3 regions of the Pseudomonas sp. P5_109 genome follow, and region 2 is predicted to be linked to each of the others. Evidence: predicted binding sites of a transcription regulator. Region 2 holds the regulator's gene; each other region holds the start of a gene.
What was found. The regulator FliA, encoded in region 2, starts transcription of late flagellar genes. The targets are predictions, from matches to a motif close to CTAAAGTTTNNNNNNNNNNNGCCGNTAA.

Region 1 (10,299 bases), 3.2 Mb from region 2:
ATTTTTACCTCTCTGCGCACCGAGGGTGACCAGGGTTACGCCGCAGCGGCCGCACGGATGCTGGAGCTGGCCCGTGAACAGCCGGGGTTTCTCGGGGTGGAATCGGCTCGGGGCGAGGATGGGTTGGGAATAACCGTGTCGTACTGGGCCAGTGAAGCGGCGATTCTGGCGTGGAAGCATCATCCGGAACACACGGCGATTCGCGAGCGTGGGCGCTCGACCTGGTATGCGCGGTGTAAAACGCGGGTGTGCCGGGTTGAGCGGGCCTATGGGTTCAGCTTGTAAATGATGCGGTGTGCTTGAGGCCGTCTTCGCGGGCAAGCCCGCACAGTGTCTTGTGTCACACCCAAGATCCCTGTGGGAGCGGGCTTGCCCAGGAAGAGGCCAGAACGGTCAACGCAAAACGATCAACCCTGCACCAGACTGCGAACCGCCGCAATCTCCGGCACCTCCACCCGACTCATGTACACCCGCAATGGCTCGGTGATGTTGATCCGGTCATCGATGTTCTGGTCCAACAACAACCGAATCAATTCGCGCTTGAGCGTCATGGTCTGCCCGGGCCCCGCGACCCAGACGAATTCGCTGGTCGGGATGATGCCGTCGTCCGCCACGTCCATGCCGAATGAATCTTCGCTGAAGCGCACAATGTAGTGGCCGGTCTTGCGATTGAGGCCGACGAAGCCTTTGAGTTGGTCGGCAGCCTGGCAGATGAGCTGGGAAGTGATGCGCATGTTAAACCCCGCAATGGTGATCATTGGTTTGCACGCAGGGCCTGCGTCTCCCTCTGCCGGGGAAATTGCAGCGCCCCAGCGTACTGCAAACGGGCGCACAAAAGCGCTGACGAACATCAGCTTTAGACAACTTTATGTCGGTCTCGCGATAGCGCCTGCAAAGATGAATTGTTAAAAGGGACCGCTCACTCATAACGAAAGGAACTCGAGCATGCCGGCAACCTTTACTAAAAGTGCCTTGTTACTGAGCCTGTTGCTGGGCCTCGGCCAGGCACAGGCCGCCAGCGAACCCACTCCCACGGCGTTGGCGACCCGTTTGGGTATTCCACATCCAGCGGTGATCGCCCACCGTGGCGCGTCTTTCGATGCACCGGAATCCACCGCCGCCGCCTACAAGACTGCCCTCGACCTGGGCGCCGACTACCTGGAAATGGATCTGCAGCGCAGCAAGGATGGCGTGCTGTTCGCCTTGCACGACAACAACCTGCAACGCACCACCGACGTCGCCAGCAAATTCCCCGAGCGCAAGGACAGCCCCGCCAATGCGTTCACCATGGCCGAACTGAAAACCCTGGATGCGGGCAGCTGGTTCAATGCCGCGTACCCGGATCGCGCACGTCCTGCCTTCGCCGGCCTGAAGATTCTGACCCTTGATGAAATCATCGACATCGCCGAGGGCAACGCCCTGCACAAGCCCGGCCTGTACATCGAGACCAAGGAGCCTAAGCAGTTTCCCGGCATCGAACACGACCTCAAGGAAAAACTCCACGACCGTGGCTGGCTGAGCCCGAGCGCTTCGAAACAGGCGAATGGCGAGCTGGCGGTCGGCCTGGGCAAAGGCAAGGTGGTCCTGCAGACCTTCGAGAAGAACAGCCTCGAACTGCTGCAAAAGGAAATGCCGACGGTGCCCAAGATCCTGCTGTTGTGGGTCGGTGAAGGCAGTATCGAACCCAAGTCCAAGGTGACCTTTGCCGAGTCCGGCGAAAAGGATAAAGCCGCCTACTACGCCAAGCAGGAACCGAAGGATAAAGCCGAATTCCAGCGCTGGATCGACTACGCCAAGGCCCAGGGTGCCATCGGTACCGGCCCGTCCGCCGCACTGACCCAGGGTGGCGACCAGAGTTACTCAGACCTGGTGCAACCGTGGATGAACCAGTACACCCACGATCAAGGCCTGCTCGTGCACGTCTACACCATCGACGATGCGGTGGACTACCAGAAAGTCATGGACGCCGGTGTCGACGGTATTTTCACCAATCGCGCCAGTGAGTTGTTGAAGTTTTATAAACGTCCAGCGCCGGCGAGTGTGGCGCAGGTGCTACAGAACAACGGCTACTGATCCAGAGACGCGCAAAACCCTGTGGGAGCGGGCTTGCTCGCGAAGACGGAGTGTCAGTCACCACCATTGCTGAATGACAAACCGCTTTCGCGAGCAAGCCCGCTCCCACAGGTTATGTATTTGTGTTTGTGTGTCCGAACACAGTCCCACAGGAGTTGATGCAGGACATGTAGAGGGATTTAAGGGTGGATTAAGTTACACAAGCTAACCTGATCTCACTTAAACGGATCACCCAAGGAAAGAAGCCCATGAAGACCCTGACTGCTTTGTTTACCGCTGCAACCCTGACGCTCACCGCGGGCCTGGCCCAGGCCGATGTCCGGGTCGATGAGATCCCGCAACTGGTCAAGGACGGCAAGATCAAGCCGCTGGAAGACCTGAACAAGATCGCGCTGGATCTGCACCCGGGTGCAACGATCACCAAAACCGAACTGGACAACCACTTCAACGGTTACGAGTACGAGATCGAGCTGCGTGACGCCAAGAACGTCGAGTGGGATGTGGACATCGATGCCTCCAATGGCAAGGTCCTGAAAAACAAACAGGACAAGTAATCCTGAAACACACAAAAGCCGCACGACTCAAAACTCGTGCGGCTTTTGTGCATTCTGGATTCAAGCGCTCAGGCGCGCCGTCACCTCGTTCAACTGACCCGACAAGCCATGCAGGTTGTTGCTGGCCGCTTCGGTGCGCTGCACGTTGTCCAGGTTGGTGCTGGCGATGCTGGTGATCTCGGTAAGATTGCGCGAGATGTCTTCGGCCACCGAAGTTTGCTCTTCAGCGGCAGTGGCGATCTGGCGGTTCATGTCGCGGATGGCTTCCACGGCCAGGGTGATGCGTTCGAGCATGGCGCCAGCCTCGGTCACTTGCTGCACGCTTTGTTCGCTGCGCGACTGACCGCTTTCAATGGCCTGGGCCGCTTCGATTGCACCGGTCTGCACGGTCTGGATGATCTGGTTGATCTCGATGATCGACGCCGCCGTGCGCTGGGCCAGGCTGCGCACTTCATCGGCCACCACCGCGAATCCGCGTCCGGCCTCACCGGCGCGGGCCGCTTCGATGGCCGCGTTGAGCGCCAGCAGGTTGGTCTGTTCGGCGATGCCGCGAATCACTTCCAGGACCTTGCCGATGCGCCCGCTGTCGGTTTCCAGTTGGCGGATGACCGTGGCGGTGTTGGCGATTTCGCCGCGCATCTGGGTGATGGTGTGGATAGTGCCCTGCATGACTTTTTCGCCCTGCTGGGCGGACTGGTCGGCATCATCGGCGGCCCGCGCCGCTTCGGCGGCATGACGGGCGACTTCCTGTGCCGTCGCGGACATTTCGTTCATCGCCGTGGCCACCTGATCGGTGCGGTTGAACTGCTCGTTGGTGCCGCCGGCCATCACGGTGGCTATCGAATTCAGCTCGCCGCTGGCACTGTCCAGGTCCGACGCGCTGCGTTGTAAACGGCTGAAGGTTTCGGCGAGGAAATCGCGCAGGGTATTGGCGGCCATTGCCAGTTTGCCCAACTCGTCCTGGCGGGTGCTGGCCACGCGCTCGGCAATACGTCCTTGGCTGAGTTGCGCCACGTATTCGATCAGTTTGCGGATCGGTTCGACCAGATTGCGGTTGACCAGCCACAGGCTCAGCAGGCCGATCAGCCCCCCCGAAACCAGCATCACGACCAGCCCCAGCAACACCGTGCGATCGGCGCTGGCACTGATCAATGTCGATTGCTCGGCGCCCTGCTTGCGCAACTCGCTGACCAGTTCGCTCATTTGATCGCTGGTGGCGCGGTCCACGCCCTTGACCGCCGTGTCGCCCGCCGTCGGATCACCACCGGCGGCCACGAACGCGTCCCGACCCTTCTGATAGGCCGCACCCAACTGGCGATGTTCGTCACGCAAGCGCTCGATGCGGTTCTTGAGTTGCGGCTCGATGCCCTTCTGCGCGGCCAGTTCGCCGAGAATGTTTTGCACATCGCGCTGACGGTCTTCGAATTGCCCCCAGTACTTGCTCAAATCCGCCGGTTGCTTGCCGCGCAACAAGACGTTTTTCCACTCCTGTACCTGCACCTTGAATTGCAGGTTGGCTTCATCGATCAATTGCGAGGTATGCAGCGGGCCTTCGATCAGATTGGCGTAGTTCTGCACGCCGCTGGACAGGAAGTGAAAGCACGCCAGGGCGATCAACAGCATCGCCAGCAGGCTGCCGCTCAGCAGGGCGAGAATTTGCGCTCTCAGGGACTTTTGCAAAAGCATCGGAGGGTACTCATGACAGGAATGAGGCACGCCCGGTAAGGCGTGAAAGGTGTCCGGACATCCCTGTCTGCGGTCCCGGCTGATCGCCGGCGGCGCGCAACTTAACCCAAGCGTGATCGGCGTGCCAGAGCGGTTCTTGAGAAAATCCCGACCGCCGGTAGAGCAATCGTTTTGGTTTTTTTCCCGTCACAAAAACGTCATCTCGCCTTGCGATCATGCCGCTCAAGTGAACCTGTAAAACACGCGACAGGCGCCTCCCCTTGCGAGTCCTCATGAACCACAGCATCGATCAAAGCCATCGCGACACGGATCTGTTCGGCCTGCTCTACGGTTTCAGCTTTCGCCCCGGTGAACCCGGTCGGGAAATCAACTCGGCCGAGGCCTTGCACTATCTGCGACAACCAGAGAGCGACGAGCAATTTCTCTGGCTACATCTGAACCTCGCACATGCCGCGTGCGAACGCTGGATGAAAAGTCATCTGGAATTGCCCGAGGAGTTTTTCGAGGCACTGCACGAAGGCTCGCGTTCGACGCGCATCGAGCATGTCGATTCGGCGCTGCTGGCGGTGGTCAACGACGTGGTGTTCAACCTCAGCAACATGGTCTCGTCGGATGTTTCGACGCTGTGGGTGTGCGCCCGCAGTCGGCTGATCATCAGTGCCCGTCTGCAACCGCTGCACTCGGTGGACAAATTGCGCTCCTCGGTGAAGGCCCGGGAATGCTTTCGCTCCCCGCTGGAGCTGCTGGTGCATTTGCTGCGCGACCAGGGTGAAGTGCTGACCCAGATCGTGCGCAAGACCAGCCAGAGCGTGGACCTGATCGAAGACCAACTGCTGTCCTCGCGGCTGTCGACCAACCGCGCCGAACTGGGCGCCAATCGCCGGGTGCTGGTGCGTTTGCAACGGTTGCTGGCACTGGAGCCCGGCTCATTGCTGCGCCTGCTCAACCGGCCGCCACAATGGCTGCAAAAGGAAGACGTCAAGGAGCTGCGCAAATCCACCGAAGAGTTTGCGCTGATCATCAACGACCTCACGGCACTGGGTGAGCGGATCAAGCTGTTGCAGGAAGAGATCGCCGCCAACATCAACGAACAGACCAACCGCACGCTGTTCACCCTGACGGTGGTGACGGTGCTGGCGCTGCCGATCAACATCATTGCCGGCTTCTTCGGCATGAACGTCGGCGGCATTCCGCTGGCCGGTGATCCGGAGGGTTTCTGGATCCTGGTGGCGCTGGTCGCGACCTTTACCGTGATTGCCGGGCGCTGGGCATTTCGCAAGCAGCGGGATTATTGAGCCCCCGTCCTCACCTGACACTAATCAACTGTGGTGAGGGGGCTTGCCCCCGTTCGACTGCGCAGCAGGCGTAAATCTGATGACTGTGGTGACTGGTTTTGGGGTCGCTTCGCAACCCGACGAGGGCAAGCCCCCTCGCCACAAGGTTTTGCATGCCCCCCAGGCAATGTGTGGCGATTCAGATCAGCGGCCCTGCAAAAAACCCAAACACTGACCCAGAGCACTCTCCCTGTAACAATTGGCAACGATTATCACTGATACACCTCCCTCCTCAGGAATGTCCGTGATGGCTACGCCCTCCTTCACCGCCGCCCCGGCACCGGCCAGTAGCGCCAAACCGCAATTCGACAAGAAACCCGGCCTGATCACCATCGTGGTGTTTGTTGCAGTGCTGGCCATCGGCTTGTTGTTTACCGCCTACAGCCTGATGCACGACATGAACGAACTCGGCACGGTGGTCACCACCTGGACGCCATTCCTGTTGCTGGGCGTGGCGCTTTTGATTGCCCTGGGCTTCGAGTTCGTCAACGGCTTCCATGACACCGCCAACGCGGTGGCCACGGTGATTTACACCCACTCGCTGCCGCCGAATGTTGCGGTGGTCTGGTCGGGCTTTTTCAACTTCCTCGGGGTGCTGCTGTCCAGCGGCGCGGTGGCGTTCGGCATCATCGCCCTGCTGCCGGTGGAGCTGATCCTGCAAGTCGGCTCGTCCGCCGGTTTTGCGATGATCTTCGCCCTGCTGATCGCCGCGATCCTGTGGAACCTCGGCACCTGGTGGCTGGGCCTGCCGGCCTCGTCATCGCACACCCTGATCGGCTCGATCATCGGCGTCGGCGTGGCCAACGCCCTGATGCACGGCCGCGACGGCACCAGCGGCGTGGACTGGGCGCAAGCCACCAAGATCGGCTACGCACTGCTGCTCTCGCCCCTGGTCGGCTTTGGCTGTGCCGCGCTGCTGTTGCTGGCCCTGCGCGCGTTCGTCAAGAATCGTGCGCTGTACAAGGAGCCCAAGGGCGAGACCCCGCCGCCATGGTGGATTCGCGGCCTGCTGATCCTGACTTGCACCGGTGTGTCGTTTGCCCACGGTTCAAACGACGGCCAGAAAGGCATGGGCCTGATCATGCTGATTCTGGTGGGTACCCTGCCAATGGCGTACGCATTGAACCGCACCATGCCGGCCGATCAGGCCTTGCAGTTCGCGGCGGTGGCCGAAGTCACGCAGCAAGCGTTGGTCAAGGCCGCGCCGCTGCCAGCGCCAGCCGACCCGCGCCCGGTGCTGTCCGAATACGTGCGCAGCAAGGAAGCGACCCCGCAACTGGTGCCGGCGCTGGCCGCACTGACCGGCAGCATCGGCGCCGAGGTCAAGGGTTACGGTTCGCTGTCGAAAGTCCCGGCCGAGGCCGTGGGCAACGTGCGTAACGACATGTACCTGACCAGCGAAACCATTCGCCTGATGGACAAGAACAAGGTCGGCAACTTCGATGCCGACACCAGCGGCAAGCTGCAACTGTTCAAGCAACAGATCGACAACTCCTCGCGCTTCATTCCACTGTGGGTGAAGATCGCCGTGGCCATCGCCCTGGGCCTTGGCACCATGGTCGGCTGGAAGCGCATCGTGGTGACCGTCGGCGAGAAAATCGGCAAGACCCACCTCACCTACGCCCAGGGCGCCTCGGCAGAAACCGTGGCGATGCTGACCATCGGCGCCGCCGACATGTTCGGCCTGCCAGTGTCGACCACCCACGTGCTGTCTTCGGGCGTGGCCGGGACCATGGTCGCCAACGGTGGCGGCCTGCAGATGAAGACCATCCGCAACCTGTTGATGGCCTGGGTATTGACCTTGCCGGCGGCGATCCTGCTGTCGGGCAGTTTGTACTGGTTGTTCACGCAGTTGTTCTAAATGTGGGAGCGGGCTTGCTCGCGAAAGCGCTTTATCATTCAGCATTGATGTTGACTGACACTCCGTCTTCGCGAGCAAGCCCGCTCCCACATAAAGCCTGGCCTCAGACTTCTGAACGAATCACCTCCCCCAACCAATCCATGAACACCCTCACCCGCAACGGCAAATGCCGTTGCCGGGCATAGAGCAGCGACGCCTCCATGGACGGCGCGTTGAACGCCGGCAACACCTCGACCAATTCACCGCTTTGCAGGTATTGCTGCATACCCATCCTCGGCGCCTGGATCAGGCCGAAACCACCCAGGCAGGCGGCCTCGTAGGCATCGGTGCTGTTGACCGTGACACTGCCGGCCATCGGTAGTCGCTGCACCTGCCCCTTGTCGACATACACAAACCCTTCCGAACGCCCGCCCAGCACGCCGACGTAGTGCACCAGTCGATGCTGTGCCAGATCGTCCAGCCGCTCCGGCACGCCGTATCGCTGCAAATACGCCGGGCTGGCACAGTTGACCATGGTGAAGTCACACAGGTGTCGCGCTACCACCGATTGATCGGGTTGGGCGCCGATGCGCAGCACGCAATCAAAGCCTTCGGCGAGTAGATCGACCCGGCGGTCGGTGCTGCTGATTTCCAGTTCAAGCAAGGGGTGTTGCGTCATGAACTGCGGCAAACGTGGCATCACCACGCGACGAGCAAGAATGTTCGGCAGGTCGATGCGAATCCGCCCGACCAGCGACGCCTCGTCCTGGCGAAACAAACCCTCGATTTCGTCCATGTGCGACAGCAGGTCCTTGCTGCGCTCGTACAACACCAGGCCATCCTGGGTCGCCTGTACTTTGCGCGTGGTGCGTTGCAATAGCCGGGTGCCGAGCAATGCCTCCAGAGCCTGCACATGCTCGGAGACCGTTGAACGAGGCAGGCCCAGGCTCTCTCCGGCCAGGGTGAAACTGGACATCTCGCTGACTCGGACAAAGGTGCGCAACAGTTCCAGTTTGTTCATCAGCTTGCTCTTTATTGTTCGGTTTATCCGACCAGTGATTCCGCTTTCACTCTGTTTATCACCACCAAGCGGATAAATAAACTTCCTCACATCAACCGCTCACTGCACCTGAGGAAGTCCCATGAACCGTAAAATCGCACTGATCACCGGCGCCAGCCGCGGCCTCGGCAAAAACGCAGCCCTGCATCTGGTCGCCCAAGGCATCGACATCATCGGCACCTACAACAGCCGCGCCGATGAGGCGCAGGCACTGGTGGCCGAGATCGAAAGCCTGGGCGGTCGCGCCGTCATGCTGCAACTGGACGTTGCCCGGAGTGACAGCTTCAGCGCCTTCGCCAGCGAAGTGACAAAGGTCTTGCAGAGCCACTTCCAGCGCGAGCACTTCGATTTTCTGGTCAACAACGCCGGGATCGGCCTGCACGCCAACTTCGTCGACACCACCGTCGAACAGTTTGACCTGTTGGTGAACATCCAATTCAAGGGACCGTTCTTCCTCACGCAGGCGCTGCTGCCATTGCTTAATGACGGCGGGCGCATCGTCAACATTTCCAGCGGCCTGGCCCGCTTCAGCCTGCCGGGTCACAGCGCCTACGCGGCGATGAAAGGTGCGATGGAAGTGCTGACCCGCTACCAGGCCAAGGAACTCGGCGCGCGCAACATCACAGTGAACATCCTGGCACCGGGCGCGATCGAAACCGATTTCGGCGGCGGCGCCGTGCGCGACAACCCCGACCTGAACACGCTGGTGGCGAACAACACCGCCCTGGGTCGCGCCGGATTGCCGGATGACATCGGCGCCGCGATTGCACTGCTGCTGGCGCCGGGCAGCCAGTGGATCACTGGCCAGCGCATCGAGGCTTCGGGGGGGATGTTTCTGTAAGGCTTAATGCTGAACAACTGGCAGGACACAATACTTGTGGCGAGGGGGCTTGCCCCCGTTGGAGTGCGAAGCGCTCCCCAGCTTTGCGGCTGCTTCGCAGCCGAACGGGGGCAAGCCCCCTCGCCACAAAAACACGACTCAGCAAACCTGGCGCACGACCATCCGCTCGCGAACCACGTCATACACCCAGTGGTAGATATAGGTGTACGGCAGGAAGAACAGCAGCACGCCGATATCCAGCACAAACGCCTGCCACAGGCTGATGTTCAGCCACCAGGCGATCAGCGGCACGCCCAGCGCGACCAGCCCGCCTTCGAACAACAGCGCATGCACCACGCGGACCCAGGCGTTGTGTGCAATGGCGAGGCGCTTGAGCGCCCGGTCGAACAGACCGTTGAAGACCACGTTCCAGGCCAGGGCCAGGCCGGCGATGAGGACGGTGACCATGCCCATTTCCAGCATCGGTTTCTTCATGATCCAGGCCAGCAACGGGGTACAGATCAGGATGGCCAGCAGTTCGAAACCGATGGCCTGGAAAATACGTTCAATAATGGATTTGTTGGCGCTCATGGCCGAGCTCCCTTGAGTGACTGTGGTTGCCATGATCTGTCATCACACCGATACTTCATAACCAATAACCATCGATCAAGGCGATAGTTCATGGCTTCTCACGAAGTGTTGCTGGCGTTTGTCGAAGCGGCAACCCAAGGCTCGTTTTCCGCCGCGGCGCGCAAGCTGGGCCGCAGCCAGTCGACCATCAGCGCGGCGGTGGCCAGCCTGGAAATCGATCTCAACCTGACCCTATTCGACCGCAGCAGCCGCAAGCCCGGGCTGACCCCGGCCGGGCGCGTCATGCTGCAACGGGCCGAAGAAATCCTGGCCGCCACCAGTCGCCTGGAGATGACCGCCAG
Region 2 (10,299 bases):
TCGGTATCTTCCAGCACGGCATGACCTTCGGCGACGCCGGCAAGGTGTATGCGCTGCTGACCATCGGTGACGGTTTGGTGGCGCAATTGCCATCACTGTTGTTATCGACAGCGGCGGCGATCATGGTGACCCGTGCTTCCGGTTCGGAAGACATGGGCAAGCAGATCAATCGGCAGATGTTCGCTTCGCCCAAGGCGCTGGCGGTAGCAGCCGGTTTGATGGCGGTCATGGGCCTGGTGCCCGGCATGCCGCACTTCTCGTTCCTGAGCATGGCGGCCCTGGCGGCCGGTGGCGCCTACCTGTTCTGGAAAAAGCAGAACGTCGCCAAGGTGCAGGCCCTGCAAGAGGTCAAGCGCCAGCAGGAGTTGCTGCCGTCGCCGGCCCGCGCCGCGGAAACCAAGGAGCTTGGCTGGGATGACGTGACACCCATCGACATGATCGGCCTGGAAGTGGGATATCGCCTGATTCCGCTGGTGGACCGCAACCAGGGCGGCCAGTTGCTGGCGCGGATCAAGGGGGTGCGCAAGAAGCTGTCCCAGGATCTGGGCTTCCTGATGCCGACGGTGCATATCCGCGACAACCTCGACCTGGCGCCAAGCGCCTATCGCCTGACCCTCATGGGGGTGATCCTGGCCGAGGCAGAGATTTACCCGGATCGCGAGCTGGCGATCAACCCGGGGCAGGTCTACGGCACGCTCAACGGCATTACCGCCAAAGATCCGGCTTTCGGCCTGGAGGCGGTCTGGATCGAAATCAGCCAGCGCGCCCAGGCGCAATCCCTCGGTTATACGGTGGTCGATGCCAGTACAGTAGTGGCAACCCACCTGAACCAGATACTCTACAAGCATTCCAGTGAACTGATCGGTCACGAAGAAGTGCAGCAACTCATGCAATTGCTGGCCAAAAGCTCGCCGAAACTGGCCGAGGAGCTGGTGCCGGGCGTGGTTTCGCTGTCGCAGCTGCTCAAGGTCCTGCAAGCGCTGCTGGCCGAACAAGTGCCTGTGCGTGACATCCGCAGCATTGCCGAGGCCATCGCCAACAATGCCGCCAAGAGTCAAGATACCGCCGCGTTGGTGGCTGCCGTGCGGGTTGGCGTATCCCGCGCAATCGTGCAAAGCATTGTAGGCACTGAGTCGGAGCTGCCAGTTATCACGCTGGAGCCAAGGTTGGAACAGATATTGCTCAATAGTCTGCAGAAGGCAGGGCAAGGCTCGGAAGAGGGTGTTCTGCTGGAGCCAAGCATGGCTGAGAAGCTGCAGCGCTCGCTGATCGACGCGGCGCAGCGCCAGGAGATGCAAGGTCAACCGGTGATTCTGCTGGTGGCCGGTCCGGTTCGCGCGATGCTCTCGCGATTTGGCCGGCTCGCAGTCCCGGGATTGCACGTGTTGGCTTATCAGGAAATCCCTGACAACAAGCAAGTGACCATCGTTGCGACAGTAGGGCCCAACGGCTGAGGTAGTGGTTTATGCAAGTTAAGCGTTTTTTCGCCGCCGATATGCGTCAGGCCATGAAGCTGGTTCGCGATGAGCTGGGCGCTGATGCCGCCATTATCGGCAACCGCCGGATCGCCGGCGGGGTCGAGCTGACGGCTGCGCTGGACTACAAATTGTCGGCGCTGGCGCCGCGTGTTCCGAACATGGAACTCGAAGACGAGCTGCGCAAGACGCAGTCGCGGATCGTCACCGCCCAGGCCGAATTGAGCCTGCGTGGCGAGGGCGAGAGCGACAACAGCACCAACCGTCAGTTGTTCGCCGGCCTGCCGTTGACCGCCGCCGAACCATTGATCGAACCAACGTACGCCGAACCTCGTCGTCCCGCACCGGCCGCTGCACCGGCATCCGCTGGCGTGGACCCGCGCGCGTTCGACTCGATGCGTTTCGAGCTCAACAGCCTGCGCGAACTCATGGAAGTCCAGCTCGGGTCCCTGGCCTGGAATCAGCTGCAAGGCAGCCGTCCGGACCAGGCCAATCTCTGGCGTCGCCTGCAACGTATTGGCCTGTCTGGCCCGCTGTCGCGCGATTTGCTGGCGCTGACCACTGAAATCCAGGAGCCCCGTCAGGCCTGGCGCATGCTGCTGGCGCACCTGGCGCGCATGATCGTTACCCCGGAAGTCGAGCCACTGGAAGAGGGCGGTGTGATCGCCATGGTCGGTCCTGCCGGCATGGGCAAGACCACCACCCTGGCCAAGCTGGCGGCCCGTTACGTGCTCAAGTATGGCGCGCAGAACATTGCGCTGGTGAGCATGGACAGCTTCCGCATCGGTGCCCAGGAGCAGCTCAAGACCCTGGGGCGCATTCTCAATGTGTCGGTGACCCACGTCGATCCGGGCCAGTCCCTGGTGCAGGCGCTGGAGCCATTGCTGCGCAAGCGCGTGGTGCTGATCGATACCGCCGGCCTGCAGGCCAGCGATCCGGCCCTGCGCATGCAGCTTGAGAGTCTGGCCGGTCGTGGCATCCGCGCGAAAAATTATCTGGTCCTGGCAACCACCAGCCAGAAACAGGTTCTAACCGCCGCTTATCATAGTTACAAGCGTTGCGGGCTCGCTGGCTGCATCCTGACTAAACTGGATGAAACGGCAAGCCTGGGCGAGGTGTTGAGCCTGGCCATCAGTCATGAGCTGCCGGTGGCGTACCTGACCGATGGTCCGCGGATTCCGGATGATCTTCATCTGCCGCGCCGTCATCAGTTGGTCAGTCGCGCCGTCAGCGTGCAAATGCAGGAAGAACCCAGCGAGGAAGCCATGGCTGACATGTTCGCTGACATCTACCACAGCCCGACCAAGCAGGTTGGCTGAGGTAATAATGAATCGTTTTTGTACCTACATCGATGGTCTGCCATGCATTGTTCCGTTTGTGAACGCGCAGCCAGTAATGTGGCCTCCGTCTATGCAAGACAAGGTAAAGAAATAACATGGGCAGCATGCATCCCGTACAGGTGATCGCGGTGACCGGCGGCAAAGGTGGCGTCGGGAAAACTAACGTGTCAGTGAACTTGTCCCTGGCTTTGGCCGAGCTTGGCCGGCGCGTCATGCTGCTGGACGCCGACCTGGGACTGGCGAACGTCGACGTTCTGCTGGGCCTGACACCCAAACGTACCCTGGCCGACGTGATCGAGGGCCGCTGCGAACTGCGCGATGTACTGCTGCAGGGACCAGGCGGCATTCGTATCGTTCCGGCCGCATCCGGCACACAAAGCATGGTTCATCTGAGCCCTGCGCAACACGCTGGCCTGATCCAGGCCTTCAGTGATATCGGCGACAACCTCGACGTCCTGGTGATCGACACCGCCGCGGGCATTGGTGAGTCGGTCGTCAGCTTCGTTCGCGCAGCCCAGGAAGTACTGCTGGTGGTGTGCGACGAGCCGACCTCGATTACCGATGCCTACGCCTTGATCAAGTTGCTCAATCGCGACTACGGCATGAACCGCTTCCGCGTCCTGGCCAACATGGCCCAGAGCCCGCAGGAAGGGCGCAACCTGTTCGCCAAGTTGACCAAGGTCACGGATCGCTTCCTCGACGTCGCCCTACAATACGTCGGCGCGGTGCCTTACGACGAAAGCGTGCGCAAGGCCGTGCAGAAGCAGCGCGCTGTCTACGAGGCGTTCCCGCGCTCCAAGTGCTCGCTGGCGTTCAAGGCCATCGCGCAGAAGGTCGATACCTGGCCGCTGCCGGCCAACCCGCGCGGGCACCTGGAGTTTTTCGTCGAGCGTCTCGTGCAGCAGACAGCAGGACCTGTGCTATGACAGCCAGCGGTTACAACCTCTACAAAAAATCAGCTCGTGATGCGCAGTACGAGCTGATCGAGCGTTACGCGCCGCTGGTTAAACGCATTGCTTACCACTTGCTGGCGCGCTTGCCGGCCAGTGTCCAGGTCGAAGACCTGATCCAGGCCGGGATGATCGGCCTGCTTGAAGTGTCTACCAAATATGACGCCAGCAAAGGCGCCAGTTTCGAGACGTACGCGGGCATTCGAATCCGCGGCGCCATGCTCGATGAAGTGCGCAAGGGGGACTGGGCGCCTCGTTCGGTTCACCGCAATACGCGCATGGTCAGCGACGCTATTCGCTCGATTGAAGCGAAAACCGGCCGTGACGCTAAAGATCACGAAGTTGCGGCCGAACTCCAATTGAGTCTCGACGATTACTACGGAATTTTGAACGACACGCTGGGCAGCCGCTTATTCAGTTTCGACGACCTGTTGCAGGACGGCGAACACGAAGGGCTGCACGAGGATGGCGCGAGTGCTCATCTCGAGCCGTCACGCGATCTGGAAGATGAACGCTTCCAGGCTGCGCTGGCGGATGCGATTGCCAATTTGCCGGAGCGTGAGCGACTGGTGTTGGCGCTGTACTACGACGAAGAGTTGAACCTCAAGGAAATCGGTGAGGTCCTGGGGGTCAGCGAATCGCGGGTCAGCCAGTTACACAGCCAGTGCGCGGCCCGTTTGCGGGGGCGTTTGGGGGAGTGGCGAGCGCGCTGAAGGCAGTGTGGGGACACTGCGAACGAGGCTGGTGTGGTGTTGAACTACCCCGGTCTCGATCTGTTGTGCTCCATACAGTCATTGAGTGCTTTGCCGGATTGATTGAAATGGCGCGTCCAGGTGCTGGGCGCGTTTAAGACTGCTTGGAGGTCGAATTGGACAAGAACATGAAAATCCTCATCGTTGATGACTTCTCAACGATGCGGCGGATCATCAAGAACCTGCTGCGTGACCTTGGGTTCACCAACACCGTCGAGGCCGACGATGGCACTACCGCCATTCCGGTGCTCAACAGCGGAAGCATCGACTTTCTGGTAACGGACTGGAACATGCCTGGCATGACCGGTATCGATCTGCTGCGCCACGTGCGTGCCGATGAGAAGCTCAAGCACCTGCCGGTGCTGATGGTGACCGCTGAAGCCAAGCGTGAGCAGATCATCGAAGCGGCCCAGGCCGGCGTTAACGGCTATGTGGTCAAACCCTTCACGGCCCAGGCGTTGAAAGAAAAAATCGAGAAGATTTTCGAACGCATCGGTTGATGAGTGCGCCACGGGGGAGCTATGGGCAATAACGAATCTTCATTGGGCGATTTCGAGTCGACCCTGAAAAAACACGCCGTCGAATTGGTCGCGAGCCTTGAAAAAGGCAAGTTCGGCGACGCGGTGCAATTGATCCATGAGCTCAACCAGACCCGTGACCGCGGCCTGTATCAGGAGGTGGGCAAGCTCACCCGCGAGCTGCACAGCGCGATCGTCAATTTCCAGATTGACCCGCACATGCCGCAAGCCGAAGAAGTGTCGCAGATCACCGATGCCGCCGAGCGCCTGGGGTATGTGGTCAAGCTGACCGAGGCCGCAGCCAATCGCACCATGGATCTGGTGGAAAGTGCCACGCCTCTGGTCAACAGCCTGGCGGATGAGGCCCAGGCCTTGAGTACGGACTGGGGACGCTTCATGCGTCGTGAAGTCGGCGCCGAGGAGTTCCGTGAATTGGCCCGGCGGGTCGACGGCTTCCTGGCACGCAGCGGCACGGACAATCGCGCGGTGTCGGGCAACCTCAACGACATCCTGCTCGCCCAGGATTACCAGGACCTCACGGGGCAAGTGATCAAGCGCGTGACCCAGTTGGTCACCGAAGTTGAAAGCAACCTGCTCAAGCTCGTGCTCATGGCCAGCCAGGTGGACCGCTTTGCGGGCATCGAACATGACCGTGAAGCGATGCTTGCTGAAAAAGATCCACAAAAACATCTCTCTCAGGGTGAAGGTCCGCAGATTCATGCCGATAAAAGAGAAGACGTTGTGTCCGGTCAGGACGATGTGGACGATTTGTTATCCAGCCTGGGATTCTAGAGTTTTAGCATTTTAGGTTTTTTGGGTTTTTAGACCTGTAGGAGCACCCCCTTAATGAGCTTCGGCGCCGATGAAGAGATCCTTCAGGATTTCCTGGTTGAGGCCGGCGAGATTCTAGAGCAACTGTCCGAGCAACTGGTCGAGCTGGAAAGCCGTCCGGATGATGCGGATCTGCTCAATGCAATTTTTCGCGGTTTTCACACTGTAAAAGGGGGCGCCGGCTTCCTCCAGCTCAACGAGCTGGTGGAGTGCTGCCACATCGCCGAGAACGTGTTCGACATCCTGCGCAAGGGTGAGCGTCGCGTCGATTCGGAACTGATGGACGTGGTTCTCGAAGCGCTGGACGCGGTGAACGGCATGTTCAGCGAAGTCCGCGAGCGTGGCCCGATCACGGCTGCAACGCCTGAACTGCTGGCGGCATTGGCCCGTCTGGCCGAGCCGCAGTCGGCTGACGAGGTGGCCTCTGCGCCTGTTGCCGCCGTGGTCGAAGCGCCGGTGGCTGAAGCCGATTCGGGCGACATTACCGATAATGAATTTGAACAGTTGCTGGACTCGCTGAATGCCGTCAAGGCCCAGGCCGAGGCGCCGGCGGCTGTGTCTGCGCCGGTCAGCGATACCGCTGCCAGCGATGAAATCACCGATGCCGAGTTCGAGTCGTTGCTCGATCAGTTGCACGGCAAAGGCCAGTTCGCCGTCGATGCGGTTGCGCCGGCTCCGGCTGCGCCAGAAGCACCGAAAGCGGCGGGCGACAGTTCCGATATTACTGACGACGAATTTGAAGCACTGCTCGACCAGTTGCACGGCAAGGGCAACTTCGCCGTCGAGGCGCTGGAATCGGCCATTGCTTCGGTGCCTGCACCTGCAGCACCTACCGCCGCGGCGGCCGGCAGCGATCTGATTTCCGATCACGAGTTCGAAGCGCTGCTTGACGAACTGCACGGCAAGGGCAAGTTCAGCGAAGTCGGCACCGCGACTGTGGCCAATGGTTCGAATGCGGCTGTTGCGGCACCGGCAGCCAAGGCCGCGGCGCCGAAACCGGTCGCCAAGGCCCCGGAGCCAAAAGCCGAAGCCCCGGCAGCCGCTGCCGCCCCGGCTGCTGCACCGGCATCGTCCCGCGCTCCGGCCGCGCCACCGGCGGAAAAACCGGCGAGCGAAGCCGAGACCACCGTACGCGTCGACACTGCGCGCCTCGATGAGATCATGAACATGGTCGGCGAATTGGTGCTGGTGCGTAACCGCCTGGTCCGCCTGGGCCTCAACAGCGGCGACGAAGCCATGTCCAAGGCCGTGTCGAACCTCGACGTGGTCACGGCCGACCTGCAGACCGCGGTCATGAAGACCCGGATGCAACCGATCAAGAAAGTCTTCGGGCGCTTCCCGCGCCTGGTTCGCGACCTGGCGCGCCAGCTCAAGAAAGAGATCAACCTGGAACTGGTCGGCGAAGAAACCGACCTCGACAAGAACCTCGTCGAGGCCCTGGCCGACCCGCTGGTCCACTTGGTGCGCAACGCGGTCGACCACGGCATCGAGTCGCCGGAAGAGCGCGAAGCCTCGGGCAAGGCCCGTGGCGGTAAGGTGATCCTGGCGGCCGAGCAGGAAGGCGATCACATCCTGCTGTCGATCTCCGACGACGGCAAAGGCATGGACCCGAATGTCCTGCGTTCCATCGCGGTAAAACGCGGTGTGATGGACAAGGATGCCGCCGATCGCCTGAGCGATACCGAATGCTACAACCTGATCTTCGCCCCGGGTTTCTCGACCAAGACCGAGATTTCCGACGTATCGGGTCGCGGCGTGGGCATGGACGTGGTGAAAACCAAGATTTCCCAGCTCAATGGCTCGATCAACATCTACTCGGCCAAGGGCCAGGGTTCGAAGATCGTCATCAAAGTGCCGCTGACCCTGGCGATCATGCCGACGCTGATGGTCATGCTCGGCAACCAGGCGTTTGCGTTCCCGCTGGTGAACGTCAACGAGATCTTCCACCTCGACCTGTCGACCACCAACGTCGTGGACGGCCAGGAAGTGGTAATCGTGCGGGACAAGGCGCTGCCATTGTTCTATCTCAAACGCTGGCTGGTCAGCTCCGCCGCTCACGAAGAGCAGCGCGAGGGCCACGTGGTGATCCTTTCGGTGGGCACGCAGCGGATCGGCTTTGTCGTCGATCAACTGGTGGGCCAGGAAGAAGTGGTCATCAAGCCATTGGGCAAAATGCTCCAGGGGACTCCGGGCATGTCCGGCGCCACCATCACCGGTGACGGCCGCATCGCGCTGATTCTCGATGTTCCGAGCATGCTCAAGCGTTACGCCACACGGCGTATTTGATTCTGGTGGAGCGGGGCGCCTGGCCTCGCTCCATCTAATGGAGTGTTTATGGCAGTCAAGGTCCTGGTGGTGGACGATTCGGGGTTTTTCCGCCGCCGCGTCTCGGAAATTCTTTCAGCGGATTCCAACATCCAGGTCGTCGGCACGGCGACCAACGGCAAAGAGGCGATCGATCAGGCACTGGCGCTCAAGCCAGACGTGATCACCATGGACTACGAGATGCCGATGATGGACGGCATCACCGCCGTGCGGCACATCATGCAACGCTGCCCGACCCCGGTCCTGATGTTCTCCTCGCTGACCCACGAAGGCGCCCGGGTCACCCTGGATGCGCTGGATGCCGGCGCGGTGGACTTCCTGCCGAAGAACTTCGAAGACATCTCGCGCAACCCCGAGAAGGTCAAGCAACTGCTGTGCGAGAAGATCCTGAGCATCTCGCGCAGTAATCGTCGTGTCAGTCACTACAGCGCTCCAGCACCTGTCGCTGCGCCAGCCCCGATGCCCGCGCCTTCGAGCGTGGGCAGTTTTGGCAGCAGCGCGCCCGTGCGTCCGGCTCCGGCACCGATCCCTGCGCGTACGCATGCGGCCAGCCCGTCGTCACCTGCGCCAAAACGCAAAAACTACAAGCTGGTTGCCATCGGCACCTCCACCGGCGGACCGGTCGCCCTGCAGCGGGTCCTGACTCAGTTGCCGGCCAATTTCCCGGCGCCGATCGTGCTGGTTCAACACATGCCGGCGGCCTTCACCAAGGCCTTCGCCGAACGCCTGGACAAGCTCTGCCGCATCAGCGTCAAGGAAGCCGAGGATGGCGACATCCTGCGTCCGGGCCTGGCGCTGCTGGCACCGGGTGGCAAGCAGATGATGATCGACGGCCGTGGCGCGGTGAAAATCCTCCCGGGTGACGAGCGTCTGAACTACAAGCCGTGCGTGGATATCACGTTCGGCTCGGCCGCCAAGACCTACGGCGACAAAGTTCTGGCGGTCGTCCTGACCGGCATGGGCGCCGACGGTCGTGAAGGCGCGCGCCTGCTCAAGCAGGGCGGCAGTTCGATCTGGGCACAGGACGAAGCCAGTTGTGTGATCTACGGCATGCCGATGGCCATCGTCAAAGCTGAACTCGCCGACGCGGTGTACAGCCTCGACGACATTGGCAAGCACCTGGTCGAGGCTTGTATCTGATGGATGTTCTAAGCCTGATCGGCATCATCATGGCCTTCGTCGCCATCATTGGCGGCAACTACCTTGAAGGCGGTCACCTCGGCGCCCTGGCCAACGGCCCGGCAGCGCTGATCGTGCTCGGCGGCACCATTGGCGCCGCGCTGCTGCAATCGCCGATGAGCGCCTTCAAGCGCGCCATGCAGATCCTTGCCTGGATCCTGTTCCCGCCGCGCGTTGACCTCGCCGGTGGCATCGACCGGGTAGTGAACTGGAGCCTGACCGCGCGCAAGGAAGGCCTGTTGGGCCTTGAAGGAATCGCCGACGCCGAGCCCGACAACTACGCGCGCAAAGGCTTGCAACTGCTGGTCGACGGAGCCGAGCCGGAAGCGATCCGCAGCATTCTGGAAGTGGATTTCTACACCCAGGAAAGCCGCGATGTCGAAGCGGCCAAGGTCTTCGAAAGCATGGGTGGTTACGCGCCGACCATCGGCATCATCGGTGCGGTGATGGGCCTGATTCACGTGATGGGCAACCTCGGTGATCCGTCGCAACTGGGTAACGGCATCGCCGTGGCCTTCGTCGCCACCATCTACGGCGTGGCCAGTGCCAACCTGGTGCTGCTGCCGATTGCCGCCAAACTCAAATCCATCGCGCTGCGCCAGTCGCGTTATCGCGAAATGTTGCTGGAAGGACTGCTGTCGATCGCCGAAGGTGAAAACCCACGCTCAATTGAGTTGAAGCTCCAGGGCTTCATGGATTGATGGGGGTAATGGACTATGGCTCGTCGTCGTCAACATGATGAACATGTAAACCATGAACGTTGGCTGGTTTCCTATGCCGACTTCATCACCTTGCTGTTTGCTTTTTTCGTGGTGATGTACTCGATCTCGTCGATCAATGAAGGCAAGTACAAGGTCATTTCCGAAGCGCTGGTCGGGGTCTTTACCGACTCCGATCGCTCGCTCAAGCCGATCCCCATCGGTGACGAG
Region 3 (10,299 bases), 3.3 Mb from region 2:
CGACTCAGGCGTTCCAGCCGCCGCTGGGGCTGGACGGTCGTCGCGAGGACGGTCAGTCGGCGTTCAGCGTCAGCTCCAACAATGGGCTGCGCCCCTTTTTCAATGAGGTCTACGCGTGCATGGCGGCCCTGGGCTTGCCTCGCGATACCTTCATGCACGAGATGGGCGTGAGCCAGTTCGAGATCAATCTGCTGCACGGCGATCCATTGCTGCTGGCTGACCAGACGTTCCTGTTCAAGCACTTGCTCAAGGAAGTTGCCCTCAAGCACGGCCTGAGCGTGGTGTGCATGGCCAAGCCGTTGGCGCATACGCCGGGCAGTTCGATGCATATTCACCAGAGCGTCGTCGAAATTGATTCGGGGCGTAACGTATTCAGTGATGAGGCGGGGCAGGAGACGGCCATCTTCCGGCACTTCATTGCCGGTCAGCAGGCCTGCATGGCCGACTTCACTGCGTTGTTTGCGCCGAACGTGAACTCCTACCAGCGCTTGTGCCACCCATACGCCTCACCGAATAATGCCTGCTGGTCCCACGACAACCGTGCGGCTGGCCTGCGTATTCCGGCCAGCCTGCCGGTGGCCCGTCGGGTCGAGAACCGCTTGCCGGGGGCCGATGCCAATCCGTATCTGGCGATTGCCGCCAGCCTGGCGGCGGGTTTGCATGGCATCGAGAACGCGTTGGAACCGAGCGCGCCGATCCAGGGTGAGTTCCAGGTGCCGGACAATCTTTCGTTGCCGTGTACCTTGCATGCGGCACTGGAGCGTCTGAAACGTAGCCAGTTGGCCAAGGAACTGTTCGGTACGGAATTCATCGAAGGCTACATCGCCTCGAAGACCCTGGAACTGACCAGCTTCTACGATGAAATTACTCCCTGGGAACGGCGTGTTTTAGCCGCCCAGGCCTGACGATCCGTCGACATCCGGCTATCGTTTAGCGATAGCCGATTCTCACTGCAAGGAGCCGCTCGGAACGCCGATGCGCCAAATCTGGAAATCCTTTCGAGCGCTGTATTTCGCCTCGCTGATGATGTTGATCGGCTCGGGCCTGTTGAGTACCTACCTGGGCCTGCGCCTGGCTGCCGACCATGTCGACAGCCTGTGGGTTGGTGCGCTGATGGCCGCCAACTACTTCGGCCTGGTGCTGGGGGGCAAGATCGGTCACCGGTTGATTGCCCGGGTCGGGCATATCCGGGCCTATTCGGCCTGTGCCGGGATCGTCGGCGCGGCGGTGTTGGGGCATGGCCTGATCGATTGGCTGCCGGCCTGGTTGTTCCTGCGGGTGATCGTCGGCCTCGGCATGATGTGCCAGTACATGGTGATCGAGAGCTGGCTGAACGAGCAGGCCGAGGCCAAGCAGCGCGGGTTGGTGTTCAGCGGCTACATGATTGCCTCTTACCTGGGCCTGGTCATGGGGCAACTGATTCTGGTCATGCACCCGGCGCTGGGGCTGGAGCTGCTGATGCTGGTCGCCCTGTGTTTCGCCCTGTGCCTGGTGCCCGTGGCGTTGACCCGCCGGATTCACCCGGCACCCTTGCATCCGGCACCCATGGAGCCACGGTTCTTTATCAAGCGCGTGCCGCAGTCATTGAGCACGGTGCTCGGGGCGGGCCTGATCGTCGGTTCGTTCTACGGTCTGGCGCCGCTGTATGCCTCGCAGCAAGGGTTATCCACGGAGCAGGTCGGTCTGTTCATGGGTAGCTGCATTTTTGCCGGGTTGCTGGTGCAGTGGCCGTTGGGCTGGTTGTCCGACCGTTACGATCGGGCTGTGTTGATCCGCAGTTTCGCTTTCAGCCTGGCCCTGGCTGCACTGCCGCTGGCGATCATGCCGCAGGTGCCGCTTGAGGTTCTGTTTATTGCCGGTTTTATCTGTTCGCTGGTGCAGTTCTGCCTGTATCCGTTGGCAGTAGCGTTCTCCAACGACCACGTCGAAGGCGATCGCCGGGTGTCCCTGACGGCGATGTTGCTGGTGACCTACGGTGTTGGCGCGAGTATCGGGCCGCTGGTGGCTGGTGTGCTGATGAAGCTGTTCGGCAGCCAGATGCTGTATGCCTTCTTCAGTTTCTTTGCGTTGGTGCTGGTGTGGCGGATTCGCCCGAAAGCGGTGACCAACCTGCATCAGGTGGAAGATGCGCCGCTGCATCACGTGGCCATGCCAGACAACATGACGAGTTCACCACTGGTGGCTTGCCTCGACCCGCGTGTTGATGAGCAGGTGGTGCAGGATCAGATGCAAAACCCGGTGAGTGCCGGGCCAGAGCCTGAATCAGAACCTGAGGCTGATGTAACCGAAGCTGAAACCGATCAACCACCGCAAGACCCTGATACAGGGCGGGACCCTAACTTCAGTGAGGCCAGGCCTTAAATCCAGGGCATAAAAAAACGGGCAGTCACCGCAAGGGACTGCCCGTTTTTTGTTGGCGCTCTGTTACATGTCGTCTTTGTCGAACCGACGTGCTTCGCGCTGCAACTGGTAGACGAAGCGTTCGACCTGACGCTGCACCAGTCCGCTCATGTTGTGGAAGCGAACGCCGGCGAACGTAGTGGAGATCCTTTCTTCGAAGTGCAGGTAACGCAACTCGACTGGAGCGGTCATCTTGCCAAAGGGCAGGTCGGCGTTGAAGCGATCGTAAACCTGGCCCAGTTGCAGGCTGCCGGTGATGTCGCCGTCGAAACGCAATTTGCACCCGGTAGCGGAAATATCCAGCAGCTTGCCGCTGATGGGCGCCTTGAGCTTTTCGCCGTCGAGGTTGACGTTGACCAGTTGTGCCAGCTTCAACGCCGCGCGGAACGCATTGCGGCGCTGGTGGTACGAGACTTCATCGGGCAGGGGGCCGCGATAGCAGCGGCTGCCACCGGATTCGTCGATGGTCAATTGGCCGTTGCTTTCCCAGGCGATGCGCACGCCTTCGTGGAAGCCTTCGACCCTGAATGGTTCGCCGGCCATCAGGTAGCGTTCGCCATCGCGGGGGATCATTTCGTCCAGGGCAATCATGTTGCTGTCACGGTCCAGGTCCACCAGATAACTCTGGAAGCGCTGGCTGCGCTCGTGGAACGTGATGATCAGCGGGTCATGGCTTTCGAGCAGCTGGCGCAGGTTGCTGGAGATTTCCAAGGGCGTGGAGAGCACCTTGGGTGGCTGCGGCGAATCATCCACGGATAAGGCATTGGACACGGTTAATCAATCTCCAGACAAAATTTGACTACGACTGGCCAGCATTTTGCCAGCATCTTTCGCGTCTTGGATAGAGCGGGCTCATCGAGCGGCCTAAGCCTGACTGAGCGGCCTCGGCTTAGCAAGCTTGGAGAATGTTCCGCTGGCATCGTAAAGCGCCGGGGTTTCACCGCCATTGAGGATTTTCAGCTGGGTGGCCGTAGCGGCCTGCTGAGTGAGGATCGATTGACCGTTGTTGGCGTTGATGGCCTGGCACTGGGCCAGGAGATCGGTCAGCACGTCACTTTGCGCCAGCAACTGGTCGCCAATGCTCGACTGGCCGGCCAATTGCTCAAGACCGCCGCGGTTGGTCGGCAGGTTGAGGCTGGCGAGAATTTCACTGCGCTTGCGGCCATGCTGTTCGAGCAGGACGATCAATGCCTGTTTCTGCGCCAGGATGTCCTCGAGCAATGGCAGGTCGCGGCCATGCAAGGCGAGGGATTCGGTGCGCAGTAATTCCAGCAAGTGTTGCGCTGGAGCAAAGTCGTCGGTGATCAGTTGCAGTAGATTAGTGTCGTGCATGGCTGGCCTTGGGTTTTAAGCGTCCAAAAGCCTGGCGCCGGCGGTGGCCTAGCGCTGGGCTTCGAAGTTGAGCAGTTTGCTGGCTACGCGGTTGCTGTCGACTTTATAGCTGCCATCGGCAATCGCTGCTTTCAACTCGGCCACGCGGGCGTTGTCGACGGCGGGCTGATCGCGCAGCTTGTCGGTGACCTTCTGCAACTGCTGAGCCTCATTGCTGAGATGTACCGATTCCCCGCTTTTGACGGTACCGGCCTGTTCGGCCGCGGACTCCAGCGGCGCGGATTTGCCGGTTTCGGCGCTTTCCTTGCTGGCGCTGGTACGTGTACTGCCCGTAAGGGACGAGGAGCTGTTCAATCGGCTGAAATCGATGACCATGATAAAAAACCTCTGGGAATTTGGACGCTTGCCATGGTTTCGGCCATTCCCTGGAAAACTTTAGGCTCATTTATCAATGAACCTCGCGCGCGTCAGCGCTTGCCCTGCATGGAGCACAGTCTAGGGAACAGCCGCGGCAAGCGCCACATTCTGATGAGCAGAGAGCCTTACATGGACACTTCCACCTGCCCTGGCGCCATGACCTGCGCCTTGATGACCCGTTGGGAGTTGAGGTTTTTCACCCGTATCTGTTCGCTCAGGCTGCCGTTTGACAGGGCTTCGCCTGGCATTCGCACGCTGAGCGTACCGCTGCGGGCAGTAATCACCACCTGATCACCCTTGCGGATAACCTCGGCCTGTTCGATATGCACCAGGGTAATTACCTGGTCGGCGACCATTGGTCGGGTCAGTCGCTGCCCGATCGCCTGGTCGAGGGAGGTCAGGTAGCCCTGGCTGATCAGGCTGATATCGCGCTCGCGCAGCACCACGTCGCCAGGCTCGACAATGGCGGCGCGGCGCAGTGGCCGGGCGGTGCTCACGACATCGCGAAACAGGCGGACTTGAGCGGGTACGAACACGGTCCAGGGGGAGGCGCCCTCGCAGCGCACCTTGACCGTGACCCGTCCCAGTGGCTTGGGACTCTCCAGCGTTGCTGTCAATTCCTTGTCGCACATCGGCATGTGCATGCGCGGATCAAGCTGCTTGACCTCGATCTCGTAGCGACCTTCCGTTTGACTGGTAGCCAGATAGTCTTCTACGGTGAATTCAAGAAAGCCCTGAGTGACGCCGATAAGCATGTCAGGCAAGGTAACCGCGTCAGCAAGGGCAGGGCTGCCAACGTTGAACAGGCAAACAGCCGCCAGCACGCCGAGTAATTTGCGATAGGGTGTGATCAGGCGTCGAAAAAATGTCGGTTCTGTGTTCATAACGATTAAAAAAGCAAGCGCCGTGCCGTTCAGTGATGAAGGTGCGTCGCAACAACACTTGGCGTTGGTGTAGGAGTCTGGGCATGGCTGGTGTAATGGATTCGGTAAACCAGCGCACGCAACTGGTGGGGCAGAATCGCCTTGAGCTGTTGTTGTTCCGTCTCGACGGCCAGCAGCTATACGGGATCAACGTCTTCAAGGTTCGGGAGGTGCTGCAATGCCCCAAACTGACGCTGATGCCCAAGTCCAGTCCTGTCGTGTGCGGCGTGGCGAACATCCGGGGGGCGACCATTCCGATCCTTGATCTGGCGATGGCGACCGGCTCCGGTGCTTTGAAGGACAAGAACAACCCCTTCGTGATCATCACGGAGTACAACACCAAGACCCAGGGTTTCCTGGTCCGCTCGGTGGAACGCATCGTCAACATGAACTGGGAGGAGATCCATCCGCCACCCAAGGGCACCGGACGCGATCACTACCTGACGGCGGTGACGCGGGTCGACAATCAGTTGGTCGAAATCATCGACGTCGAAAAAGTGTTGGCGGAAGTGGCGCCGACGCCGGAAGCGATTTCCGTCGGCGTGGTGGATGTCGAAACCCAGCACAAGGCGCTGTCGTTGCGCGTGCTGACGGTCGACGACTCGTCGGTGGCGCGCAAGCAGGTCACGCGTTGCCTGCAAACGGTCGGCGTCGAAGTGGTGGCGTTGAACGACGGTCGGCAAGCGCTGGACTACCTGCGCAAACTGGTCGACGAGGGCAAGAAGCCGGAAGAAGAGTTCCTGATGATGATCTCCGACATCGAGATGCCGGAGATGGACGGGTATACCCTGACGGCGGAAATCCGCAACGACCCGCGCATGCAAAAGCTTCATATCATCCTGCATACTTCGTTGTCGGGGGTTTTCAATCAGGCGATGGTCAAGAAGGTCGGTGCCGATGACTTCCTGGCCAAATTCCGTCCTGATGACCTGGCATCCCGGGTAGTCGACCGGATCAAAGCAGCAGATATCAGCTAGGGGCCCGCGCCCCTGGCAGTCAACACGATTTAAGAGGCGGCATCATTGTCTACGGGTAATTTGGATTTCGAACAGTTCCGGGTATTCCTGGAAAAAGCCTGTGGCATTTTGCTCGGTGAAAACAAGCAATACCTGGTCTCCAGCCGTCTCAACAAACTGATGGAACAGCAAGGCATCAAGTCTTTGGGTGAGCTGGTTCAGCGCATGCAGACCCAGCCGCGCAGCGGTTTGCGCGAGCAGGTGGTGGATGCCATGACCACCAACGAAACCCTGTGGTTTCGTGATACCTACCCGTTTGAAGTCTTGAAGAACAAGGTACTGCCCGAAGCGATCAAGGCCAGTCCCGGCCAGCGCCTGCGCATCTGGTCGGCGGCATGCTCGTCGGGCCAGGAACCGTATTCGCTGTCGATGTCCATCGACGAGTTCGAGCGGGTCAACATGGGGCAGTTGAGGATGGGCGTGCAGATCGTTGCCACCGATCTGTCCGGCACCATGCTGAACAACTGCAAGACCGGCGAGTACGACAGCCTGGCCATCGGCCGCGGCCTGTCGCCCGAGCGCCTGCAGCGTTATTTCGATCCGAAAGGACCGGGACGCTGGGCGATCAAGGCGCCGATCAAGAGCCGGGTGGAGTTCCGCTCGTTCAACCTGCTGGACAGCTACGCAGCCCTGGGCAAGTTCGACATCGTGTTCTGCCGCAACGTATTGATCTACTTCTCCGCCGAGGTGAAGAAGGACATCCTGTTGCGCATCCACAGTACGTTGAAGCCGGGCGGTTACCTGTTCCTCGGTGCTTCCGAAGCGCTGAACGGTTTGCCGGATCATTACCAGATGGTCCAGTGCAGCCCGGGGATCATTTACCAGGCGAAGTGATTTGTTGGTGTTGTCAAAAAACGGGAGCCCTTTGGGGTAATGCCGATCAGTTAAGCCTTCTCGCTTGACCTTTGGCCGCAAGAAATCAAAATCCGATGCCTGTACTGGCATCGGATTTTTTTATGCGTCTCGCTCGGGCACTGGAACTGACCCACAACATCGCCTCCACTCCCAACACCATCGAGGGATTGGATTCCTTACTCGACCCTTCTTTGGTCGAACAGGCACTTGAGCAGGCCGGTGTAGCTACCCTGCGCAAGCGGCGTTTGCCGCTGGAAATGATGCTTTGGTGCGTGATCTCCATGGCGTTCTTTCGACGTATGTCGGCCTGGGATGTGGTCAGCCGCATGAACATCATGCTGCCGGGACAGCGTCCGCTGGTAGCGCCCAGCGCCGTAGTCCAGGCCCGTCAGCGATTAGGCAGCGAAGCTGTACGACAGGTCTTCGATCTGACTCAGAAAAGTTGGCATGAAGCAGCCGCTCATCCAACTTGGGCCGGTTTGCGCTTACTGGGCGTCGACGGTGTCGTCTGGCGAACACCCGATACCCCCGAAAACCGTGCGCATTACGACTCGGCCAGTAACCAGCATGGCGACACTGGTTTCCCTCAGGTGCGCATGGTCTGCCAAATGGAGTTGACCAGTCACTTGCTGATCGGCAGCGCGTTTGACGGCTATCGCAGCAACGAAATGAAGCTGGCAGAACAACTGATCGAAACCACGCCCGATCACTCGTTGACGCTGTTCGATCGCGGCTTTTATTCCTTGGGTTTGCTGCACCAGTGGCAGCAGGCCGGCTCCGAGCGCCATTGGCTGATGCCATTGCGCAAAGGTGCGCAGTACGAAGTGGTTCAGCGTCTGGGTCGCCAGGATGCGGTGGTTTCGTTAAGCACTTCGCCGCAGGCTCGCAAGCAATGGCCGGGGCTGCCGGAGCGTCTGACCGCGCGACTCCTGAGCAAAACCGTCAAAGGCAAGGTATGTCAGATCCTGACCTCAATGGCCGACCCGCTGCGCTTCCCGTCCGACGAAATCGTTGATCTGTACAGTCAGCGATGGGAGATCGAATTAGGCTTTCGGGAAATGAAACAGACGCTGCTCAACAGCAGCTATACGTTGCGCAGCAAAACGCCCGAGATGATCGAGCAGGAATTATGGGGAGTGTTGTTGGGCTACAACTTGTTGCGCTATCAAATGGTGGAAATGAGTCGCCACTGCCCCGGCATTTACCCATGTGAAATGAGTTTTACCGCCTGCACCTGGGCGATCCTCGGGTTTATCAACAGCGTCTCGGCCGACCGCTCCGGGAACATCCCCAAGTACCTGGCCGAGCTGCATGCCTCAGCCCCGCAGTATGTACTGCCTCATCGACGGGCGGAGCGCATTTACCCCCGGGCCATCAGGCTCAAATCCCCGAAGTATCCGATCAAAAATAAAAATGCCAGTCAGCTTAACTGACTGGCATTAGCCCTTTGGGGCTCCTTTTTTTGTGGCCGATAATTTCCAACTTACACCGCGTGCCCTTGTAGGAGCCGGCTTGCTGGCGATCCAGGCGCCGCGGTCATCCAGGCAGACTGTGTCATCGTTCATCGCCAGCAAGCCGGCTCCTACAAGGTGACACGGTGTTCTTTTGATCGTACCAAGCGGCAGAAAAGCGGCAGGCGGCGGAAAACCGTTGCCGCTTTTCTGGCATTGCCGCGTTGCCATGGCCGGCAAAGCCCCGGTTTCCGGGCTTTTTTGAATTGGCATGGGGCTTGCTAAGTTGATCCTACGAAAAATCAGGTCACCCGAAGGTTTCCCGACATGAGCATCAGCTTCGATAAAGCGCTCGGTATCCACGAACAAGCCCTGGGCTTCCGCGCCCAGCGTGCCGAAGTCCTGGCCAACAACATCGCCAACGCCGATACCCCGAACTACAAGGCTCGGGATCTGGACTTTTCGAAAGTGCTCGCCGAGCAGAACGAGAAAACCAAGAGCGGCACTTTCGCCTTGAACATGACCAACAGCCGTCATATCGAAGCTGAAGGCCTGGGCAATGGCGACGAGTCGTTGCTGTATCGCACGCCAATGCAACCGTCGATCGACCAGAACACCGTGGACGCTCAGCTGGAGCAGTCGAACTACGCGGAGAACGCGATCGGCTTCCAGGCCAGCTTCACCCTGCTCAACAGCAAATTCAAAGGGCTGGTATCAGCCCTGCGCGGAGAGTAAGCCATGTCTCTATCCAGTGTTTTCAACATTGCCGGTAGCGGCATGAGTGCGCAGACCACGCGTTTGAACACCGTCGCTTCGAACATCGCCAACGCCGAGACGGTTTCGTCGAGCATCGACCAGACCTACCGCGCGCGTCACCCGGTATTCGCCACCATGTTCCAGGGCGGCCAGAGCGGCGGCAGCGACTCGCTGTTCCAGAGCCAGGATGCCGCCGGCCAAGGCGTGCAGGTACTGGGCGTGGTCGAAGACCAGAGCAACCTCGAGGCACGCTACGAGCCGAATCATCCGGCAGCCGATGCCAAGGGCTACGTCTACTACCCGAACGTCAACGTGGTTGAAGAAATGGCCGACATGATTTCCGCGAGCCGTTCCTTCCAGACCAACGCCGAAATGATGAACACCGCCAAAACCATGATGCAGAAGGTCCTGACCCTCGGTCAGTGATAAGGGGCGACTCACATGAGTGTTAGCGATTCCACCAGCGGTTTGAGCCTCAACGACATCCTGGCCAACTCCTCGATCAAGACCAACACCACGACTGACGGCCTCGCGTCGGCAGCCGGTAGCGCTTCGGGCAACAAGGCGCTGGGCAAGGATGCGTTCCTGCAATTGCTGGTGACCCAGCTGAAAAACCAGAACCCGCTGGAGCCCCAGGACAACGGCGCGTTCGTGGCCCAGTTGGCGCAGTTCAGCAGCCTGGAAGGCATCACCACGCTCAACGATACCGTGAGCGGCCTGGCCAGCAACTACAACTCGTCCCAGGCCTTGCAGGCGTCGTCGCTGGTGGGCCGTTCGGTCATCGCGCCGGGCGACAAGGCCGTGGTCGATACCACCAAGAGCCTCAGCGGCACGGTGGTGGTTCCGTCTTCGGTGGCGTCCGCCACCTTGAAGATCACCGACTCGACCGGCAAGACCGTGCGCACCATCGACCTCGGTTCGCAGAAGGCCGGCAACGCCAGCTTCATCTGGGACGGCAAGAACGATGCGGGTGAGACGGTACCTGCCGGTACCTACACCTTCGGCGCCACGAGCACGATCGATGGCAAGTCCGTCGCGTTGATCACCAACCTGCCCGCGACCGTCAACAGCGTGACCATCAGCCAGACCGGCGGTGAGTTGATGCTCAATCTGGCCGGGCTGGGCAGCGTTGCCCTGTCCAAAGTACAA

Region 1: a site for FliA is predicted at 4,427-4,454, ahead of QMK54_RS24385 (methyl-accepting chemotaxis protein). Genes of this name have one in related genera too.
Region 3: a site for FliA is predicted at 4,144-4,171, ahead of flgM (flagellar biosynthesis anti-sigma factor FlgM). Genes of this name have one in related genera too.

What each region holds. Positions count from the first base shown of each region.
Region 1 is NZ_CP125380.1:5,505,500-5,515,798, forward strand. It holds gene QMK54_RS24365 (antibiotic biosynthesis monooxygenase family protein) at 1-285, shown strand, start outside; gene QMK54_RS24370 (DUF2025 family protein) at 408-734, opposite strand; gene QMK54_RS24375 (glycerophosphodiester phosphodiesterase) at 946-2,073, shown strand; gene QMK54_RS24380 (PepSY domain-containing protein) at 2,322-2,627, shown strand; gene QMK54_RS24385 (methyl-accepting chemotaxis protein) at 2,688-4,313, opposite strand; gene QMK54_RS24390 (transporter) at 4,586-5,608, shown strand; gene QMK54_RS24395 (inorganic phosphate transporter) at 5,895-7,508, shown strand; gene QMK54_RS24400 (LysR family transcriptional regulator) at 7,612-8,508, opposite strand; gene QMK54_RS24405 (SDR family NAD(P)-dependent oxidoreductase) at 8,630-9,388, shown strand; gene QMK54_RS24410 (multidrug/biocide efflux PACE transporter) at 9,527-9,958, opposite strand; gene QMK54_RS24415 (LysR family transcriptional regulator) at 10,049-10,299, shown strand, end outside.
Region 2 is NZ_CP125380.1:1,783,554-1,793,852, forward strand. It holds gene flhA (flagellar biosynthesis protein FlhA) at 1-1,454, shown strand, start outside; gene flhF (flagellar biosynthesis protein FlhF) at 1,466-2,794, shown strand; gene fleN (flagellar synthesis regulator FleN) at 2,911-3,741, shown strand; gene fliA (RNA polymerase sigma factor FliA) at 3,738-4,478, shown strand; gene QMK54_RS07960 (chemotaxis response regulator CheY) at 4,646-5,017, shown strand; gene QMK54_RS07965 (protein phosphatase CheZ) at 5,039-5,827, shown strand; gene QMK54_RS07970 (chemotaxis protein CheA) at 5,882-8,152, shown strand; gene QMK54_RS07975 (protein-glutamate methylesterase/protein-glutamine glutaminase) at 8,201-9,331, shown strand; gene QMK54_RS07980 (flagellar motor protein) at 9,331-10,071, shown strand; gene motD (flagellar motor protein MotD) at 10,087-10,299, shown strand, end outside.
Region 3 is NZ_CP125380.1:5,436,336-5,446,634, reverse strand. It holds gene QMK54_RS24105 (glutamine synthetase family protein) at 1-905, shown strand, start outside; gene QMK54_RS24100 (MFS transporter) at 976-2,361, shown strand; gene QMK54_RS24095 (flagellar brake protein) at 2,425-3,171, opposite strand; gene QMK54_RS24090 (flagella synthesis protein FlgN) at 3,265-3,732, opposite strand; gene flgM (flagellar biosynthesis anti-sigma factor FlgM) at 3,781-4,107, opposite strand; gene flgA (flagellar basal body P-ring formation chaperone FlgA) at 4,275-5,033, opposite strand; gene QMK54_RS24075 (chemotaxis protein CheV) at 5,117-6,049, shown strand; gene cheR (protein-glutamate O-methyltransferase CheR) at 6,095-6,922, shown strand; gene QMK54_RS24065 (IS4 family transposase) at 7,045-8,376, shown strand; gene flgB (flagellar basal body rod protein FlgB) at 8,722-9,129, shown strand; gene flgC (flagellar basal body rod protein FlgC) at 9,133-9,576, shown strand; gene flgD (flagellar hook assembly protein FlgD) at 9,592-10,299, shown strand, end outside.